DNA from 2 places in the Methylobacterium sp. WL8 genome. Region 2 is predicted to be linked to the other one. Evidence: riboswitches for the same ligand, from Rfam matches in the RefSeq annotation. Region 2 holds a riboswitch; the other holds the start of a gene.
The links. A riboswitch is a leader RNA that binds a small molecule or an ion and turns the genes downstream of it on or off. The one in region 2 is predicted to bind thiamine pyrophosphate.

Region 1: it holds a riboswitch for thiamine pyrophosphate, as region 2 does, so the genes downstream of both, thiO (glycine oxidase ThiO) here and thiC (phosphomethylpyrimidine synthase ThiC) in region 2, are expected to answer to the same signal.

What each region holds. Positions count from the first base shown of each region.
Region 1 covers NZ_VRVF01000001.1:134,958-144,910, reverse strand. Annotated here, with positions in the region: gene radC (DNA repair protein RadC) at 1-451, shown strand, start outside; gene FV234_RS00705 (circularly permuted type 2 ATP-grasp protein) at 542-1,981, shown strand; gene FV234_RS00700 (alpha-E domain-containing protein) at 2,063-3,007, shown strand; gene FV234_RS00695 (transglutaminase family protein) at 3,215-4,042, shown strand; gene FV234_RS00690 (peptidase) at 4,073-4,825, shown strand; gene FV234_RS00680 (thiamine phosphate synthase) at 5,053-5,661, opposite strand; gene FV234_RS00675 (thiazole synthase) at 5,678-6,478, opposite strand; gene thiS (sulfur carrier protein ThiS) at 6,482-6,694, opposite strand; gene thiO (glycine oxidase ThiO) at 6,691-7,836, opposite strand; TPP riboswitch at 7,981-8,109, opposite strand; gene FV234_RS00660 (TIGR02281 family clan AA aspartic protease) at 8,323-8,826, shown strand; gene FV234_RS00655 (adenylate/guanylate cyclase domain-containing protein) at 8,829-9,953, opposite strand, start outside.
Region 2 covers NZ_VRVF01000067.1:5,370-15,322, reverse strand. Annotated here, with positions in the region: gene FV234_RS20100 (DUF1522 domain-containing protein) at 1-458, shown strand, start outside; gene FV234_RS20095 (hypothetical protein) at 710-1,084, opposite strand; gene thiC (phosphomethylpyrimidine synthase ThiC) at 1,254-3,143, opposite strand; TPP riboswitch at 3,218-3,326, opposite strand; gene FV234_RS20085 (alpha/beta hydrolase) at 3,445-4,281, shown strand; gene FV234_RS20080 (HNH endonuclease) at 4,348-4,716, shown strand; gene FV234_RS20075 (acyltransferase family protein) at 4,875-5,960, shown strand; gene FV234_RS20070 (PilZ domain-containing protein) at 5,998-6,249, opposite strand; gene FV234_RS20065 (transglycosylase domain-containing protein) at 6,527-8,728, shown strand; gene FV234_RS20060 (sensor domain-containing diguanylate cyclase) at 8,918-9,953, shown strand, end outside.

The DNA of each region.
Region 1 (9,953 bases), on a different contig from region 2:
CGCCGGGGTCGTCGCCGACCTCAAGCTGATGGAGGCGGCCGGGCGGCGGCTGGCGCGGGGCGCCATCGCACAGCGCGCGCTGCTCTCCTCCTGGGCCGAACTGATCGAGTACCTGCGCGCCACCATGGCCTTCGCCACCCGCGAGGAGTTCCGGGTGCTGTTCCTCGACAAGCGCAACCACCTCATCGCCGACGAGATCCAGGGGCGCGGCACGGTCGATCACACGCCGGTCTACCCGCGGGAGGTGGCGCGGCGGTCGCTCGAACTGTCGGCGACCGCGATCATCCTGGCGCACAACCACCCGTCGGGCGATCCGGCGCCCTCGGCCGCCGACGTGGCGATGACCCGCGAGGTCGTCGCCGTGTTGAGCCCGCTGAAGATCGTGGTGCACGACCACGTCATCCTCGGCCGATCGGGTCATGCCAGCTTAAAGGGCCTGCGCCTGATCTGAGACGTGTTTGGAACGAGCCTCGGACAAGCTCGTAATCCCTTTGCGTGGCGCGCCTCTTGCCTCTAGCGTGCCGTATCGGGGAGAGACTGTATGGCGGGCGTAGCCTTCGACGAGATGACCGCCTTCGCAGGCAGCGCGACGAGCCAAGCCGACGTCCGCGAGGCCTACGGCCAGCTCAAGGCGTGGCTCGACGCGACGCCTGTCGATCACTTCAACACCCGCCGCAGCCAGGCCGAGCTACTGTTCCGGCGTATCGGCATCACCTTCGCCGTCTACGGCGACAACGAATCGACCGAGCGGCTGATCCCGTTCGACATCATCCCGCGGGTGATCACCAAGCCGGAATGGGGCTTCCTCGAGCGCGGGCTGAAGCAGCGCGTCACCGCGATCAACATGTTCCTGAAGGACATCTACGGCGCCCAGGAATGCATTAAGGCCGGCATCATCCCGGCCGACCTCGTCTACAAGAACGCACACTACCGGATGGAGATGCGCTCGTTCCGGGTGCCGCACGACCTCTACGTGCACATCGCCGGCATCGACATCGTCCGGACCGGCGAGAACGACTTCTTCGTGCTGGAGGACAACGCCCGCATCCCCTCCGGCGTGTCGTACATGCTCGAGAACCGCGAGGTGATGCTGCGGCTGTTCCCGGACCTGTTCTCCCGCCACCGCGTGGCGCCGGTGGAGAACTATCCGGACGCCCTGCTCGCGACGCTGCGCAGCCTCGCGCCGGTGACGGCGACCCGCGACCCCACCGTCGTGCTGCTGACGCCCGGCCGCTACAACTCGGCGTTCTACGAGCACTCTTTCCTGGCAGACAAGCTCGGCGTCGAGCTGGTGGAGGCCGGCGACCTCTTCACCAAGGACGACGTGGTCTACATGCGGACCACCGAGGGGCCGCGCCGGGTCGACGTGATCTACCGCCGCCTCGACGACGACTTCCTCGACCCGTTGGTGTTCCGCCCCGATTCGATGCTCGGCGTGCCGGGCCTGATGAACGCCTACGAGCGCGGCAGCGTCACGCTGGCCAACGCGGTGGGCACCGGCATCGCCGACGACAAGGCGGTCTACAGCTACATGCCGGAGATCGTGAAGTTCTTCACCGGCGAGGAGCCGATCCTGCACAACGTGCCGACCTATCGCTGCCGCGAGAAGGAGGCCTTCTCCTACGTGATGGACAACCTGTCCGAGCTCGTCGTGAAGGAGGTCAACGGCTCGGGCGGCTACGGCATGCTCGTCGGGCCGCACGCGACCAAGCGCGAGATCGAGGAGTTCGCCAAGCGCCTGCGCCACGCGCCGGACGGCTTCATCGCCCAGCCGACGCTCTCGCTCTCCACCTGCCCGACCTTCGTCGCCTCAGGCGTGGCCCCGCGCCACGTCGACCTGCGCCCGTTCGTGCTGTGCGGCGCCGACGAAATCCGCATCGTGCCGGGCGGGCTCACCCGCGTGGCGTTGAAGGAGGGATCTTTGGTGGTGAATTCGAGCCAGGGCGGCGGTACGAAGGACACCTGGGTCCTGGACGCGTGACGGCCTGACGCCTGCCCTCACCGAGAACCGCGGAGCGGCGCACGCCTCCGGGCCGAGCCGAAGAGACCCAGCGAAACAGCCATGCTCTCCAGGACTGCCGACAACCTCTACTGGCTCTCGCGCTACGTCGAACGGGCGGAATTCGTCGCCCGCATCCTCGACGCCGCGCATCGGCTGGCCTCGCTGCCGACGAGCTACGGCGGAGGCGAGACCAACGAATGGGCCTCGGCGCTGGCCTCTGCCGGCGACCCGGAGGTGTTCAAGCCGCATTACGACGGCGTGAACGCCGCCACCGTGTGCGACTTCCTCGCCTTCAGCCCGCACAACCCGTCCTCGATCCGCTCCTGCATCGAGAGCGCGCGCGAGAACGCCCGGAGCGTCCGCACCGCGCTCACCACGGAGATGTGGGACACCATCAACGGGGCGTGGCTCGAATTGCGGTCCTACGAGAAGAAGGATCTCGACCGCGACGCGTTCTCGCGCTTCCTCGACTGGGTGAAGGGCATCTCGCTGACCTTCGACGGCTCGGCCTACCGGACGATGCTGCGCAACGACACCTACTGGTTCACGCGGCTCGGTACCGCGATCGAGCGGGCCGACAACACCGCCCGCATCCTCGACGTGAAGTACAAGATCCTCCTGCCGGCATCCGAGACCGTCGGCGGCAGTCTCGACTACTTCCAGTGGACCACGATCCTACGCGAAGTCTCCGCCTTCAACGCCTATCACTGGGTGTATCGCGAGAGCGTCAAGCCGCTGCTGGTGGCCGACCTGCTGATCCTCAACCGGCAGATGCCGCGTTCCTTCGCCAACTGCTACGGCGTGCTCGTCGAGCATCTCGACCTGATCGCCGACGCCTACGGGCGGCGCGGCGCGAGCCAGCGCCTCGCGAGCAACTTGCTCGCGCGCCTGGAAAGCGAGGAGATCGACCGGGTCTTCGCCTCGGGGCTGCATGAGTTCGTGATCGCGTTCATCGGCGAGAACAACAAGGTCGGCGCCGCGATCGCGGACCAGTATCTCGGCTGAAGCGCCGAGGTCCGCGGAAGACGTGGCGATTCGGCTTCCAAGGACGCGGGCTCGGTTGCGCGCGACCGCGGAACGTCGTGTAGAACGTGGCACCGGGGCCGCGCGTGGCTCCGACCGTCGGCGCCGCCGAGATGGGCGGAGGCGGGACGGCGAAGGCAAAGCCGGCACGAACGAAGCCGGCAGAGGCAAGACGGGCAGAATCGACGCATGCGCATCCGCGTGGTCCACGAGACCATCTACAGCTACGAGCAACCGGCACGCGGGCTGATCCAGGTCCTGCGCATGACGCCGCGCGACCACGACGGCCAGTACGTCCGGCGCTGGCGCATCGAGCCGTCGGTCGACGGCCGGCTCACCGAGCGCGAGGACGGCTACGGCAACGTCGTGCACTGGTTCACGCCGGACCAGGCCTCCGAGGCCCTGGTGATCCGGGTGACCGGCGAGGTCGACACCCACGAGACCCACGGCATCGTCCGCGGCGCCGTCGAGCGGCTGCCCGAGACGTTCTACCTGCGCGACACCGACCTCGTCCTGCCGAGCCCGGAGATCCAGGCGCTGTCCGACGCGGCCGCCACCGCCGGCGATCCGGCCGCCCTCCCCTTCCTGCACCGCCTGATGGCCGCGGTGCACGCGCACATGAGCTACACGCCGGGCCCTGCCAGCGCCGCCGTGCCCGCGCCGAAGGCGTTCGCGGCGGAGGCCGGCGTGTGCCAGGACTTCGCCCACGTCTTCATCGCCGCCGCCCGGCACCGGGCGATTCCCGCCCGCTACGTCTCCGGATACCACCGTCCGGAGGGAAGCGACGTCGAGCAGCAGACGCCGCACGGCTGGGCCGAAGCGCTGGTGCCCGATCTCGGCTGGGTCGGCTTCGACCCGACCACCGGCGACGCGACGACGGAGGCCTACATCCGCGTCGCCTCCGGCCTCGACTACCTCGGCGCCGCCCCGATCCGCGGCAGCCGCACCGGCGGCGGCACCGAAACGCTGGACGTGAAGCTCCGGGTGGAGCAAGCCCAGGCGGCACCGCAATCCTGACGCGCGCACCTCTTCGAAAAGCCTGATCCCATGACTTACTGCGTCGGCGTCCTCGTCGAGGACGGCCTGGTGATGATCGCCGACACCCGCACCAATGCGGGGCTCGACGACATCTCGACCTATCGCAAGCTCCACCACTTCAACGTGCCGGGCGAGCGGGTGATGATGCTGGCCTCGGCCGGCAACCTCTCGGTGACGCAATCGGTGCTGAGCCTGCTCTCCGAGGGCGTGACCGGCGACGACGGCGAGCCGAAGCTGAAGCTCGTCGAGACGACCACGATGTTCGAGGCGGCCCAGCTCGTCGGCCGTGCCATCCGCCGCGTCCGCGCGATCGAGAAGACCGGATTCGAGGCGGCGGGGCTTCGGTTCTCCGTGTCGCTGCTGTTCGGGGGCCAGATCGGCAGCGAGCCGATGCGGCTGTTCCTGATCTACTCGGCCGGCAACTTCATCGAGTGCAGCACCGACGCGCCCTTCCTGCAGATCGGCGAGCACAAGTACGGCAAGCCGATCCTCGACCGCGCCGTGAAGTTCGAGACCGAGCTCTACGACGCGCTCAAGGTCGGCCTCGTCTCGATGGATTCGACGATGCGCTCGAACCTCGGCGTCGGCCTGCCGATCGACATCGCCCTCGCCCGCCGCAACGCCCTCGACCTCGAGGTCAACCACCGGATCGAAGCCGGCGAGGGCTACTTCCACGACCTGCGCGAACGCTGGTCGGCAGCTTTGCGCGCCGCCCACCGTGCGATCCCGCGCCCGCCCTACGGGCCTGCGCCGACGAAGTAGCGTTCACCGCCAGCGGTATTCCCACCCCCACCCTCATCCTGAAGTACCGCAGCGAAGCGGAGGCCTCGAAGGAGGCCTCCAGGTATCGCGCGCGAGCTGGATGGCTCCTTCGAGGCGGCTGATGCCGCACCTCAGGATGAGGGGGTGGGTGGGCGAAACCGATCGAGAGCGGTTTTCGGCGAAACGCCGAGTGGGTAGCCAGGATCCTGCGATCCTTTGATCCTGCCTCAGCGCTCGTCCGAGCGGGTTGCCCAGGCGCTCAAAAGCGCGCGGGTCTCGGCAGCCGGGTCGGCGGCGCGCATCAGGCCGCCCATCACGGCCATACCCGCCGCGCCGTGCCGACGGCATTCGGCGGCGGTGATGATATCGATCCCTCCGAGCGCGATCACCGGAATTCCGATCCGCACAGCTTCGGCGAGCGCATCGAGCCCGAGGGCGGGGCCGTAGCCGGGCTTGCTCGCGGTGGCGAAGATCGGGCTCAGCGTCACGTAGTCCGCGCCGCCCTCGGCCGCCTCCGCGACTTCTCGGAGCGTGTGGGCCGAGATGCCGACGAGGGCTGCGCCGACCCGTTGCCGGGCCGCGGCGATGGCGGAACGATCCGTCCCGCCGCCGAGATGGAGCCCGGCGCCGAGGTCGGCCGCGAGGTCGGCGTCGCCGCCGACGGTGAGCACGCCGCCGGCCTGGCCGACGCGTTCGGCGATCCGCGCCGCCAGCTCCCGCCGCTCGGATGGTGGCAGGTCCTTGTCGCGGAACCAGACCCAGCGACCGCCGCCGTGGAGCACGGCGGCGACGGCCTCCACCAGGGGGCGCGGCCCGTGCCGGTCGGTGACCGCCAACAGGGGCGACGGCAGGCTACGAGCCGACAAGGCCGAGCTGCGGGCTCGACGGCTCGGCCCGGCCGCGTCGGGGAATGCGGCCGGCAAGATACGCGTCGCGTCCCGCTTGGACCGCGCCGCGCATGGCGTAGGCCATGCGGACGGGGTCGTCGGCCTTGGCGACGGCGGTGTTGATCAGGCAGGCGTCGGCCCCAAGCTCCATCGCGATCACCGCGTCGGAGGCCGTGCCGATGCCGGCGTCGACGATCACCGGCACGCTCATGCGGCGGCAGATCAGCTCCAGGTTGGCCGGGTTGGCGATGCCCATGCCCGACCCGATGAGCGAGCCCATCGGCATCACTGCGGCGCAGCCGAGGTCGGCGAGCCGTTGGCAGACGATCGGGTCGTCGTTGCAGTATGGCAGCACGACGAAGCCGTCGTCGACGAGGTGGCGGCAGGCCTCGATCAGCTCGGTCACGTCCGGGTACAGCGTCTCGCGGTCGCCGATGACCTCGACCTTGATCCAGTTCGTGTCGAGGGCCTCGCGCGCCAGCTCCGCGGTCATGATCGCGTCGCGCGCGGTCTCGCAGCCGGCGGTGTTGGGCAGGAAGCGACGCCCCTTCAGGATCTTGACCGTGTCCGAGCCGTGGCCCTGGAGCGAAACCCGGCGGATCGAGGCGGTGGCGACTTCGGCCCCCGAGGCCGCGACCGCATCGCGCATGATCACCTGCGTCGGATAGCCGGCCGTGCCGATGAACAGGCGCGAACTCAGCGTGACGCCGGCGACGACGAAGGGGTCGTCGGCCTCCGGACGGAGGGGTGTGAGCGTCTCGAGCATCCTCTAGCCTCCCTGCATGGCGCGTACGATCTCGATGCGGTCGCCGTCCGCGATCGGGGTGCGCTCCCAATCGCGACGGCGGACGACGTGGCCGTTGACCGCGATGGCGACCCCCTGCGGATCGGGGCTGCCGGTCTCCTCCGCCGCGTGCGCGAACAACGCGGCGAGGTCGGCGGCCTCGATCTCGCGGGCTTGCCCGTTCACCGTCAGCCTCATGCCGAAGCCCTCACGTCCTGGCTTGCGGTAAACCGTGCGAGGGAGAAATCCCGGGCCACCGCCGGCATCGCGCCCGTGGTGACGAGGGCTGCGATCGCGTCGGCGGTCACCGGGGCGAGCAGGTAGCCGTTGCGATGATGGCCGGTGGCGACGACCAGCCCGGGGGCGATCTCGCCCAGGATCGGCGCGTCGTCGTCCGAGGTCGGGCGGAACCCGCTCCACACCGCCTCGACCTCCATCTCCTCGATGCCGGGCAGCACGCGCCGCGCGCCCTCCAGAAGGGCGTAGAGCCCGCCGGCGGTGACGCCGGGGCGGAAGCCGCAGTCCTCCACCGTCGCGCCGACGACGATGCGGCCGTCGCCCTTCGGTGCCATGTGGACCTGCTCGGTCCACACCATGTGCGACAGCGTGCCGGTGTGCGCGGTCGTCTTCAGCGCCAGCGACTGGCCCTTGAGCGGGCGGACCGGCAGGGCGAGGTTTTGGGGCAGCAGGCCGCCCTCCCCACTCCAGGCGCCGGCCGCAAGGATCACGGTGTCGGCCTGCAGAACGCCATTGGCGGTGCGGAGGCCGGTGACGCGCCCGGATGTCCGTTCGAGGGCGACGACCGGGCTGTTCTCGACGAGCGCCACGCTGGCGCCACGGCAGGCCTGCACGAGCGCCGCCATCACCCGGCTCGGATCGACCTGGTGGTCGAGCGGGCAGAACACGCCGGCGGTGACCGAGGGGCGCAAGGCCGGCTCGCGGCGGCGGACCTCGGTGCCCGCGACCCATTCGGCGGCGACGCCCGAGCGGCGCTGCAAGTCGTAGCGGAAGCGCAGGCGCTCGACCTCGTCGCGGCCGATGGCCAGCACCAGCGTCCCGTCCTCGCGGTAGTCGATGTCGTGGCCGGCGGCCGCTTCGAGCTCGTCGCGGAACCCGGGCCAGCGCCGCAGCGAATCGAGGGCGAGCGGGAGCAGCGGGTCCGAGCCGGGCTCGTGCTCGGCCGCGGGCGCCAGCATGCCGGTGGCGGCGAGGCTCGCGCCGGACCCGATGGTCTCGCGCTCGACGACCGCGACGGACCGACCGGACTGCGCGATGCGCCAGGCGATCGACAGCCCGATCAAGCCGCCGCCGACGATGGCGACGTCGGCGCGGGCTGGCAACGTGACGGACGGGTTCGTGCCGCCGTTCGTCCGGCGAACCCCGATCGGTGATGCTGGGTGACGACCCAAAAGATCCTCCGCGTGGTGTCGCAGAGACCGGGCCTGACGCTTCCTTCGAGAAGCTGGTGCGATCCGTCCACGAGGACGACGCCCACGGTCCAATCCCTACGCCGGTGTGAACCGGATCAGGTTCGAAGGATTTCCGCGCCGCGAGCCCTTGCGAGCCTGCCAGCGGTTTCTCAGCCCCTTGCCGGGGATCTCCCTGGAACACCGCAGATGTGGTCCCACTGGCCGGCCCGGTCAACCCCGTCAAAGGGGCGAACGCGCAGGATGGTCGCCGTCTGTCGTCGTCACGCCGAGACGGTTCGGAAACCCTGTCGGCACGAAAGGCAGCGAGTTTCCGCCGGGTACGCGCGAGGCGCCACGTATCGTTCACCGGTTCCGTGGTGGTCTCCGCCGGTCCCCCTCGGGGCGCGGAGGTTGGCGTTGCGGACGATCCTGTTGCTCTGCGTAGGGGCCGGCCTCGCCGCAGGCGTGCTCGGCGGGGTCGGCGACCGCCTGACCCACCGCAAGGCCGACGCGCGGCCGGCGCCCGCGGCGCCGCCATCATCCTCGGCACCGAGTGCGATCGCCCTCAATGCGGACCGCAACGGTCACTTCCTCGCCGACGCCCTGGTGGACGGCCGCTCGCTCCGGATGATGGTCGACACCGGCGCCACCGCGTGCAGCTTCACCGAGGAGGCGGCCGCGCGTCTCGGCCTCGTCCTCACGCCGCGCGACTTCACCCAACCGGTGATGACGGCCAACGGCGTGGTGCGGGTCGCCCCGGTGCGCATCGGCATGATCCGGATCGGGCCGGTCACCGTGCGCGACGTCGAAGCGGTGGTCGTGCCCGGCGGCGGCCTCGGCACGAACCTGCTCGGGATGTCGTTCCTCAAGCGGGTGCGCGACTTCAGCATCGCCGGCGGCACGCTGACGCTGCGGGGCTGAGATCAGCCCTGGCGGCGATGCGGCTTCGGACGCGGCCGGTAGACCATCATCGGCTCGGAAAAGCCGTCGAGGACGTGCTCGCCGAGCGGCACCGGATCGCCCCACAGGAAGTCGACGAAGGGCTTCGACATCAGCAGCGGCTCGCCCAGCGTCTTGTTGAGCCGGGCGATGCGGCTCGCCATGTTCACGTCGCGGCCGATGACGGTGAAATCGAGCCGCGTGCCCGAGCCGACGTTGCCGTAGGCGGCCTCGCCGTGGTGGAGCGCGATGCCGGCCATCATCGGCACCGCGAACTGGTGAAGGGTGTTGGCCTCCTCGAGCGCTTGGAGTGCGCCCTGCGCCGCCGTCAGCGCGCCCTTGGCGGCGCCGCCGAGGTCGTCGCCCGGCTCGCGGAAGATCGCGAGCAAACCGTCGCCGAGGTACTTCAACACCTCGCCGCCCTCACGCTCGATCGGCGGGACCAGGCAGTCGAAGAAGATGTTGAGCAGGTCCACCGCCTCTTCCGGCGTCATGTCCGCCGAGATGCGGGTGTAGTCGCGCATGTCGGCGAACAGGATCGCCGAGCGGATGCGCTTCACCTGGCCGCGACGGATGTCCCCCGACAGGATCGCCCGGTGCGGCTCGTCGCCGACGTAGATGCGCAGCACCGTGTCGAGCTGCTTGGTGACGAGGCGCATCTCCATCACGGCCGCGAGCGCCGGCATGACGAAGCGCAGGATCGCGACGTCCTCGTCGCGGAACCCGTCCGGGTCGCGGGTCGCGAAGGTGATGCCGTTATGGGTGCCGTTGGTGAAGAACAGCGGCACGACGATGTAGTGGGTGTAGCCGGCGGCCTTCAGGTCGGGGATCACCGAGTAGGCGTCGTCCGGCGTGTCGGCGAGGTCGAGGATCAGCCATGCGGCGTCCTCGTGCACCTTCCGGAACGGGCTCGCCGCGTAGGCGCGCTCGGAAGCCTCGCCGTGCGGAAACAACCGCACGGTGGTGCCGGCCTCGCGCGTCCAGATGCGCCCGATTCCGGAATACTCGGAATGCAGCGTGTCGATCGCCGTCGAGGTCCGGTCCACCGGCACGCCGACCTGGTTCAGGCGCTCGGCGAAGCCCGCGATCAGGTCGTCGGGCTCGGGCAG
Region 2 (9,953 bases):
CGACGGCTCAGGACTCGTCCTTCAACGGGGTCAACCTGCTGAACGGTGACACGCTGAAGCTGACCTTCAACGAGAAGGGCAGCTCGACGCTGAACCTTCAGGGCGTCCAGTTCGACGCCGCCGGCCTGGGTCTGTCGAAGCTTGGGCAGAACGGCGCCAACGAGTTCGAGGACAATTCGGCGACCAACAACGTGATCTCATCGCTGTCCACCGCCTCCTCTGCGCTGCGGGCCCAGGCTTCGACCTTCGGCTCCAACCTCTCGGTGGTGCAGAACCGTCAGAGCTTCAACAAGAGCATCATCAACGTGCTGCAGACCGGTTCGTCGAACCTCACCAGCGCCGACCTGAACGAGGAGGCTGCCAACTCCCAGGCCCTCTCGACCCGCAACTCGCTGACGATCTCGGCGCTGTCGCTGGCCAACCAGGCCCAGCAGAGCGTCCTGCAGCTCCTCCGCTAAGCGCCACGGCGGCCGCCCCGATCCGGGCGGCCGTCCTCTTCCCGACGGAACACCGTTGCGACTCTGGCTCCTGTGGCTTTCGGCTCCGGGGGCCATTTTCGTGGCCGCAAGGCGAATTTGGCTCCTCGGATCTGGGCTTGCGCCGACGGGTTGGGCGACGCAATCGGCAGGTGGAAACGAGAAAGGCCGGGCTCCTGGAGCCCGGCCTTTCTCGTTTCCGATCAGTGCGTTCGTCGTGTCCGGTTCGCGCCTCAGGCGGTGCGGTCGACGGGCCGCTCGGCCTGGGCTTTGGCCGCCGCGGCTTCCGCGTAGGCACGGCTCTTGAGGACCGCCGGATCAGGCAACTGGACGACGACGTTCCCGTAGCTCGAATCGATGACTTGGTAGACGATGCTTTTCGTGTCGGCGTCGACGGTCACCCGACGCTCGGTCTTCCCGGCCGGCGGTGTCTCGACCGGCTTCGGATTCTGGACAGCTGCGGGAGACCGGCCGTCGACGCGGATGTCGAGGCGGACTGCGGGATCGAGCGGAGGGCTGGGTGCCGCCCGCGGATCGTTCGCCGCCACCGCCGGGGCGGGGGAGGGCGGCGGAGTGGAGGCTATCGGACTCGGGCCGGATACGCGCATGGCACGCTCCTCATCACATTGCTGATGAGGTCCAGCAAAGGTCCGCCGCGTGAAGGAGACCTTAAGACTTGCGTCCCCTGCACCGTTGCCGTCCGCCAGGTTGAACGGACCGGCAACGATGTCGGAAGACTTTTAACGAACGGTCGAAGCGGACCGTTCGCCCATACTGCTACTCGGCGGCGTCGACGTAGAGCTTGCCGCCCTCGGCCAGGAACTCGCGGGACTTCTCCGCCATCCCGGCCTCGCGCTCGGCGCTCGTCAGGATCGGTGCGGTGTTCAGCACCTCGCCCGCAGCCTCCATCGCCAGCACCTCGGCGCGCAGGTCCTGCGTGATCTTCATCGAGCAGAACTTTGGCCCGCACATCGAGCAGAAATGCGCGACCTTGTGGGCGTCCTTGGGCAGGGTCTCGTCGTGGTAGGCGCGGGCCGTGTCCGGGTCGAGGCCCAGGTTGAACTGGTCCTCCCAGCGGAAGTCGAAGCGCGCCTTCGACAAGGCGTCGTCGCGCAGCTGCGCCGCCGGGTGGCCCTTGGCGAGGTCCGCGGCATGCGCGGCGATCTTGTAGGTGATCACCCCGGTCTTCACGTCGTCGCGGTTCGGCAGGCCGAGGTGCTCCTTCGGCGTGACGTAGCAGAGCATCGCGCAGCCGAACCAGCCGATCATCGCCGCGCCGATGCCGGAGGTGATGTGGTCGTAGCCCGGCGCGATGTCGGTGGTCAGCGGACCGAGGGTGTAGAACGGCGCCTCGCCGCACTCGGCGAGCTGCTTCTCCATGTTGACCTTGACCTTGTGCATCGGCACATGCCCTGGCCCTTCGATCATGGTCTGGCAGCCCTTGTTCCAGGCGATCTTGGTGAGCTCGCCCAGGGTCTCGAGCTCGGCGAACTGCGCCGCGTCGTTGGCGTCGGCGATCGAGCCGGGCCGCAGGCCGTCGCCTAGCGAGAACGAGACGTCGTAGGCGCGGCAGATGTCGCAGATCTCCTCGAAGCGCTCGTAGAGGAACGATTCGCGGTGCCCGGCCAGGCACCAGCGCGCCATGATCGAGCCGCCGCGCGAGACGATGCCGGTGACGCGCCGCGCGGTGAGCGGCACGTGGGCGAGGCGCACGCCCGCGTGAATGGTGAAGTAGTCGATGCCCTGCTCGGCCTGCTCGATGAGCGTGTCCTTGAACACCTCCCAGTCGAGCTTGAGCGGGTCGCCGCCGACCTTCTCCAGCGCCTGGTAGATCGGCACCGTGCCGATCGGGACCGGCGAGTTGCGGATGATCCACGAGCGGATGTTGTGGATGTTGCGGCCGGTCGAGAGGTCCATGACCGTGTCGGCGCCCCAGCGGATCGACCAGACCAGCTTCTCGACCTCTTCCGCCGCCGAGGAGGTCACGGCCGAGTTGCCGATGTTGGCGTTGATCTTCACCAGGAAGTTCCGGCCGATCGCCATCGGCTCCAGCTCGGTGTGGTTGATGTTGGCCGGGATGATCGCCCGGCCGCGCGCGACCTCGTTGCGCACGAATTCGGGGGTGATGAACGGCGGCACCGAGGCGCCGAAGCTCTCGCCGTCGGCGAGCGCGGCATGCGCTCGGTCTAGCATCTGCTCGCGGCAGAGGTTCTCGCGGTGGGCGACGTAGATCATCTCCTCGGTGACGATCCCGGCGCGGGCGAACTCGTACTGGGTCACCATCTGGCCGGGCTCCGCCTTGCGGATGGTCCGCTCGGCGGGGCAGGGGGCCACGAGCTTGTCGGCGGGCACGAACCCGTTGTCCTCGGGCTTGACGACGCGCGGCTGCACGGCGGCGTAGCCGCGCTTGGCGATCCAGGCGTCGCGCACCGGCGGCAGGCCCTTGGCGAGATCGATGCGGGCGTTGGTCTCGGTGTAGGGGCCGGACGGGTCGTAGACCCGCACCGCCGGCTCGTTCGGGTCGGTGAGCACGATCTCGCGGAACGGCACCCGGATGTCCTCCCGGCCGGCCACGCTCGCGTAGACCTTGTGCGAACCGGTGACCGGACCCGTGGTCACGGTCTCGGGGCTACCTTTGACGTCTTTGGACAGGACGGGTGCATTCATCGTCGGATCTCCCGGCATTGGGGCGATGCAGCGCGCCGCGACGGAGATGCGATGAAGCGGCGGGCGCCGGATGAGGCGCCGCAGGTTCCCGTCCCTCCGCCGGTACGAGCCGGATCAGGTTCAAGGGTCAGGACGTCGCGTCCACTCTCAGCCCCCGGTCGTGGGGCCCCCCTCGGAATGGTTCGAATCTCCGCGGGCCGCCGGACTTTGTCAATGCGCCGGCCGGATCAGGCGGAAACGGACGGATGCCGACGTCGTCTCGGATCGGTGTAGGGTCCCGCGGGAAACGCGACGGAGCCCCATGCGAATCCTGCTCGTCCTGGCGGCCGCCGCCCTCGGCCTGTTCGCGTTGATGCTCGGGGCGCTCGGCCTGTTCCAGCGCAGCCTGATCTATCCCGGCGCCTTCACCGCCGGCCCGCGGGCGCGGCTGCCTGTGCCGCCGGGCACGCAAGCCCTGTCCCTGCTCACCGCCGACGACGAGCGCCTGCACGCCCTGTGGCGCGCGCCGCGGCCGGGATGCGGCGTCGTGGTCAGCTTCCACGGCAACGGCTCGCGGCCCGAGCCTGCCGCGGCGCGGTTCTCCGCCCCTCCTTGGTCCACCGCCGGCTGGGGCGTGCTGGCGATCTCTTATCGCGGGTATCCGGGTTCGACCGGCGCGCCGAGCGAGGACGGGCTGATCGCCGACGGGCTCGCGGCGGTGGCCGAAGCCGTACGGCGCGCGCCCGGCGCCCCGATCCTGCTGCACGGCCATTCCCTCGGTGCGGCGGTCGCGGTCGCGGTGGCCGAGCGGGTGCCGCATCTCGGGCTCTACCTGGAGGCGCCCTTCGATTCGCTGCCCGGCATCGTCCGCCTCGCCTTCCCCTACGCGCCGACCTTCCTCCTCCGCGATACCTGGCGCTCCGACGCGCGCATCGCCCGGGCCGGCGGCCCGGTGCTGATCGTCCACGGCACCGAGGACGGCGTCGTCCCGGTGAAGCTCGGGCGCCGGCTTGCGACGGCGGCGGGGGAGGGCGCGCGCTTCGAGTCTGTGGCGGGCGACCACGTCTCGGTGCTCGGTACCCGAGACCGGCTGGCCGAGACGATGTTCGGCGATTCCCTTCGCGCAGCATGCCCGACGACCGCCGCAGCGACGCCGTGACGCCGCGCCCCGAATTTGCGCCGATCCCATATTCTGGAGGGCGCGGATGTGGAGGGAGACGGGGCTTTGGGGCGACGCGAACGGCGCTGGCGCGAGGATGAACCAGACCCGTGGGCCCGCAGCCCTGAACCGGTGATCTGCCCGCTCTGCGAGCGGCCGATCCCGCCGCGCGCCCGGTCGAGCCTGCACCACCTCGTGCCGAAGCTGAAGGGAGGCACCCACGGCATTACGGTCCGGCTGCATCAGGTTTGCCACTCGGCGATCCATGCCCGCCACAGCGAAGCCGAACTCGCACGCCGGCTCGCCGACGTGGCCGCGCTGCGGGCCGAACCGGAGATCGCCCGCTTCATCGCCTGGGTGCGGACCAAGCCCGATGACTTCCACGCCGCCACGCGGATGACGCGCGACCGCCGCGCGGCCAAGCGCAAGAGCTGACCACAGCAAGAGCTGACCAGCGCCGGATCTGGTCCCGCCCCGCAGGCGCCCTCGGTTTACCCCTCGTTCGCCATGTTGCGCGATGGCGCCAGCCGGCTCAGGCGGCCTTTACGGGTCTCGCTTCAGGGTTGCGTCCGCGCAACGTTCGGGAGGCGGCGATGTTTGGGGAGGCGGGCGCGGCTGTGCCGGCGGAGGCGCTGCGTCTCGCCTGGGTCGACGTCGCCAAGGGCATCTGCATCCTCCTCGTGGTGATGATGCATTCCACCCTGGGGACCGGGGCGGCGATGGAGGGCGAGGGGTTCCTCCACACGGTGGTGACTTTCGCCAAGCCGTTCCGCATCCCTGACTTCTTCCTGCTGTCGGGCCTGTTCCTCGGACGGGTGATCGATCGCCCGTGGCGCCTGTTCGCCGACCGGCGCGTGGTGCACTTCGCGTATTTCTACGGGCTCTGGGTCGTGATCCAGTCGCTGGCGAAATACCCGGCGATCGTCGGCGAGGCCGGCCCCGGCGCCTTCGCCACCCACCTCCTGAACGCACTGGTCGAGCCGTACTCGACCCTATGGTTCATCTACCTGCTCGCGGTGTTCTCGGTCGCGACCAAGATGCTGCGTCGCGTGCCGCCCGCGGTGCTGCTGGCCGGCGCCGCGCTGCTGCAGGTCGTGCCCATCGCCACCCCATCCTACCTCGCGGAGGAGTTCTGCGCCCGCTACGTCTACTTCCTGGCCGGGTACGTCTTCGCCGATCGCATCTTCGCCCTGGCCGACCGGGCGGCGGCGGCCCCGCGCATCGCCTGCACGTTCCTGCTACTCTGGGCGGGCATCGAGGCGTGGCTCGCCTTCACGCCGTCGAGCCTTCCCGGCTACCCGACCCTGGCCAGTCTGCCGGTGGTAGCCCTGATCGTAGGCGGAGCCGGCGCCCTCGCCATCGTCTCGGGCGCGGCGCTCCTGACGGCGGCCGGCGGGCCGGTCGCCACTTCCTTGCGCGCCTGCGGACGGCGCTCGATCGTGATCTATCTGGCGTTCTTCCTGCCGATGGCCGCGACGCGGACGCTGCTGGTCAAGGCCGGGCTGATCGCCGACGTCGGGCTCGCCAGCCTGACGGTGATGGCGGTCGCCGTGATCGTGCCGCTGGCGCTGGAGCGTGCGGTGCGCGGCACCGCGCTTCGCGTCCTGTTCGTCCGTCCGAAGGCGTTCCACATCGCGACCGCAGCGAACTCGCAGGCGCCGGCGCTTCAGGCGGCCTGATCTGCCCCGTCCGAGGCCATCGCAGCGTCCTCAGGCCTCAGCCTTCGAAACACACCCCCAGGCGGCGGCCCTCGCGCCGCACGACGCGGCAGCGCCGCGGCGGCTCGTAGGCGGTCACCTGCAGCGTGAACCGGTCCGGCACGACGACCTCGGGCGCAAGCTCGAGCTGAGCGCCGGTCGCCGACACGTCCCAGACGAGACATTCCTGCGCGTCCGCACCACTCTCGGCGAACAGGCTCGCGACCTGGAAGGCATCCTTGCGCGGGGTGTTGCGTCGATTGTCGCTCATGGCATCACCCGAGGATTGGAGGCGGAGCGCATCATGCGCGCCGAGGCTTAGCAAATGCCCCAAGCGGCCGAGCGCAGACCGTCGGCGCGCCACCGCGGATCCCGGGAGAATCCTGCCGGCCCAAACCCAAGTGCCTGATCCTCAACGACTTCTGAAAATCGGCGGTTAACATCCCTTAAACCCGCCGCATTTACCGTGCGGAACCGGGCCTCCGACGATCGCCGCGCGCAGCCTTCGCGTCGCGCGTGCCCACGGGGCCTCAGGACAGACGGGACGCATGGCGAACGGACGCGGACGGGACGGCCGGGGCGAACCGAACTTCGACGTGCCCGAAGGGCGCGGCGCAGGTCGGGGCGGCGCGGACCTGCGCCTGTCGCGGGACGATCGCCCGGGAGGCGGCGTGGCGAGCAGAGTTCGGGACGGCGAGGACAAGGGCAGCCGCCGGGCGAAGCCCGCAGCAAAAAGCGGCGCGCGCCGCAGCGGGGGCAAGAAGGTCCGCAGGCGATCCCTGCTCGGGCGCCTCGTCTACGCCGGGTGGGTGCTCGGCCTATGGGCGGTGGTCGGCATCGCCGGCCTCATCGCCTACCACGCCTCGCAGCTGCCGCCGATCGACCAGCTCGCGGTGCCCAAGCGCCCGCCGAACATCGCCATCCTGGCATCCGACGGCTCGCTGCTCGCCAACCGCGGCGAGACCGGCGGCCGCGTCGTCGGCATCAAGGAGCTGCCGACCTACCTTCCGCGCGCCTTCGTGGCGATCGAGGACAGGCGCTTCTATAGTCATTTCGGCGTCGACCCGGTCGGCATCCTGCGCGCCATCGGCCAGAACCTGACGCGCCGCGGCGTCGCCCAGGGCGGCTCGACGCTGACGCAGCAGCTCGCCAAGAACCTGTTCCTCACCCCCGAGCGCTCGGCCTCGCGAAAGATCCAGGAGGCGATCCTCGCCCTCTGGCTGGAGCACAAGTACACCAAGGACGAGCTGCTCGAGCTCTATCTGAACCGGGTCTATTTCGGAGCCGGCGCCTACGGCGTCGAGGCGGCGGCGCAGCGCTACTTCGGCAAGCCGGCCAAGAACGTCAGCGTCGCGGAAGCCGCGATGCTCGGCGGCCTCGTCCAGGCCCCCTCGCGGCTGGCGCCGAACCGCAACCTGCCGGCAGCCCAGGCGCGCGCCGCCCAGGTCGTCGCGGCGATGCAGGAGCTCGGCTTCATCACCGCCCAGGACGCCAAGGTCGCGCTCGCCCAGCCGGCGCGCCCGGCGAGCAGCCGCGGCGGCGGCTCGGCGAACTACGTCGCCGACCTGGTGATGGACGTGCTCGACGACTTCGTCGGCACGATCGAGGGCGACATCGTCGTCCAGACCACGATCGACACCACCCTGCAGGCGACCGCCGAGAAGGCGCTCGTCGACGAGCTCAACGCCAAGGGCGGGCGCTACAACGTCGGCCAGGGCGCGCTCGTCTCGATGCGGCCGGACGGCGCGATCCGCGCGCTGATCGGCGGGCGCGACTACGCGCAGAGCCAGTTCAACCGCGCCACCACGGCCAAGCGCCAGCCGGGCTCCTCGTTCAAGCCGTTCGTCTACCTCGCCGCGGTCGAGCGCGGGGCGACGCCGGACACGGTCAAGGAGGACGCGCCGATCAAGATCGGCAACTGGCAGCCCGAGAACTATTCGCACCAGTACGAGGGACCGGTCACCCTGCGCACCGCGCTCGCCCTGTCGCTCAACACGGTCGCCGTGCGCCTCGGCCAGGAGGTCGGAGCCAAGGCGGTGGTGCAGACGGCGCAGCGGCTCGGCATCACCTCGCCGCTGCAGGCCAACGGCTCGATCGCGCTCGGCACCTCGGAGGTGACGCCGCTGGAGATGGTCGGGGCCTACGGTGCCTTCGCCAACGGCGGCACGGGGGTGATCCCCTACGTCGTCGCCGGGGTGAAGGGCGTCGACGGCAAGGTCCTGTACAAGCGCGGCGAAGGCGGCCTCGGTCGCGTCATCGATCCGAACGCCGTCGGCATGATGAACGCGATGATGCACGAGACCTTCGTGATCGGCACCGCCAAGAAGGGCGACATCCCCGGCTGGGATCTGGCCGGCAAGACCGGCACCAGCCAGGATTTCCGCGATGCCTGGTTCATCGGCTATTCCGGCAGCCTGGTCACCGGGATCTGGCTCGGCAACGACGACGGCGAGCCGACCAAGAAGGCGTCCGGCGGCAACCTGCCGGTGGAGATCTGGAAGACCTACATGAGCGTCGCCCTGAAGGGTCAGACGCCGGTGCCGCTGCCCGGCCTCAACCGCTGGCGCAAGGCGCCCGAGACGACGGCCTCGGTGGCGAGCGCGCCGAACCCGGGCAACATCCTCGGGCAGATCTTCGGCGAGCCGCCCGCACCCGCCCCGGCACCCCGGGCCACAGCCGCGCGGCGTCCGGCGGCCCGCGACGCGGACGACCGGAACTTCATCGAGAAGCTGTTCGGCCTCGGCGATTGATCGTCGGTGTAGGCCTCGGAAAGGCCTCGCCGGCATCGCTTGCAACGTCAGAGGGGTGCGCCGGACTTGCGATTGACGAAGCGTTCAGCATGTTGATCAGTCTTTCTACTACAGATTGGGCGCGTTAGGCTAAAATACTTCTCTCGCTTGCATCATCGTCGTGAGGCTTCGAGTTTGGGTCCGCGGTCGATGTCTGCCAAATCGATGTTTGCCAGCAAGGCGAAGCTTTCCAGGTCGGTGCTCGCCGACCTGGCGTCCGCCGCGACGGCGCCCCTGCGGAAGGACCGTGCCTCCCTGTTGATCGCCCGGTTCGGCATCGGCGTCACCGCCTGCCTCGCGATCCTCGGCGCCTACCTGATCTACGACCTGCGCGACGGCGCGTGGCGGCGCGCCGAGACGAACGCACAGAACCTGCTCGGCATGATCGAGGAGGCCGTGTCCCGCAACGTCGTGATGTACGACCTGTCGCTCCAGGCCGCCGCCGTCCGCGCCACCCAGCCGAACCTGATCGAGCTGCCGCCCGACCTGCGGCGCGAGGTGCTGTTCGACAACGCCGCCTCGGCGGCGGGCCTCGGCGTCATCGCCCTGGTCGACTCCTCCGGCCAGGTCCAGATCACCTCGGACCCGGAGACCACGAGCCGCCACTCGGTCGCCGACCTGCCCGAGTTCCAGCGCCTGAAGGCCGACCCGCAGGCCGGGCTGGTGATCACCGGCCCGCGGACGTCGCGCATCTCGGGCCGGTCGATCATGGGCCTGAGCCGGCCGATCGTGAAGGCGGACGGCACGTTCGGGGGGATGGTGAGTGGGGCGATCCACCTGTCGTACTTCCAGTCGCAGTTCGCACGGCTGCGGATCGATCCGGGCGCCCACATCAACGTCTTCCACCAGGACGGGACGCTGATGCTGCGGCATCCCTACGGGGCAGGCTACGTCGGGCGCAACGTCGCGGACGGGCCGGCCTTCCTGCGGCACCGCGAGGAGCGGCGCGGGATGTTCGTCGGCACCTCCACGCTCGACGGCAAGGACCGCCTCTACGCCTTCGCCAACCTCGAAGGCCTGCCGCTCGTCGTCAACGTCTCGACCGGCGTCGACAGCATCCGCGCCGTCTGGCTTTCGAAGGCGCTTTGGATCGCGGCGCTGATCCTGGGCCTGATCTGCGTCACCCTGGGCTCGATGCTGGTGCTCCACCGGGAGATGACCCAGCGCACGGTGGCGGAGGATTCCG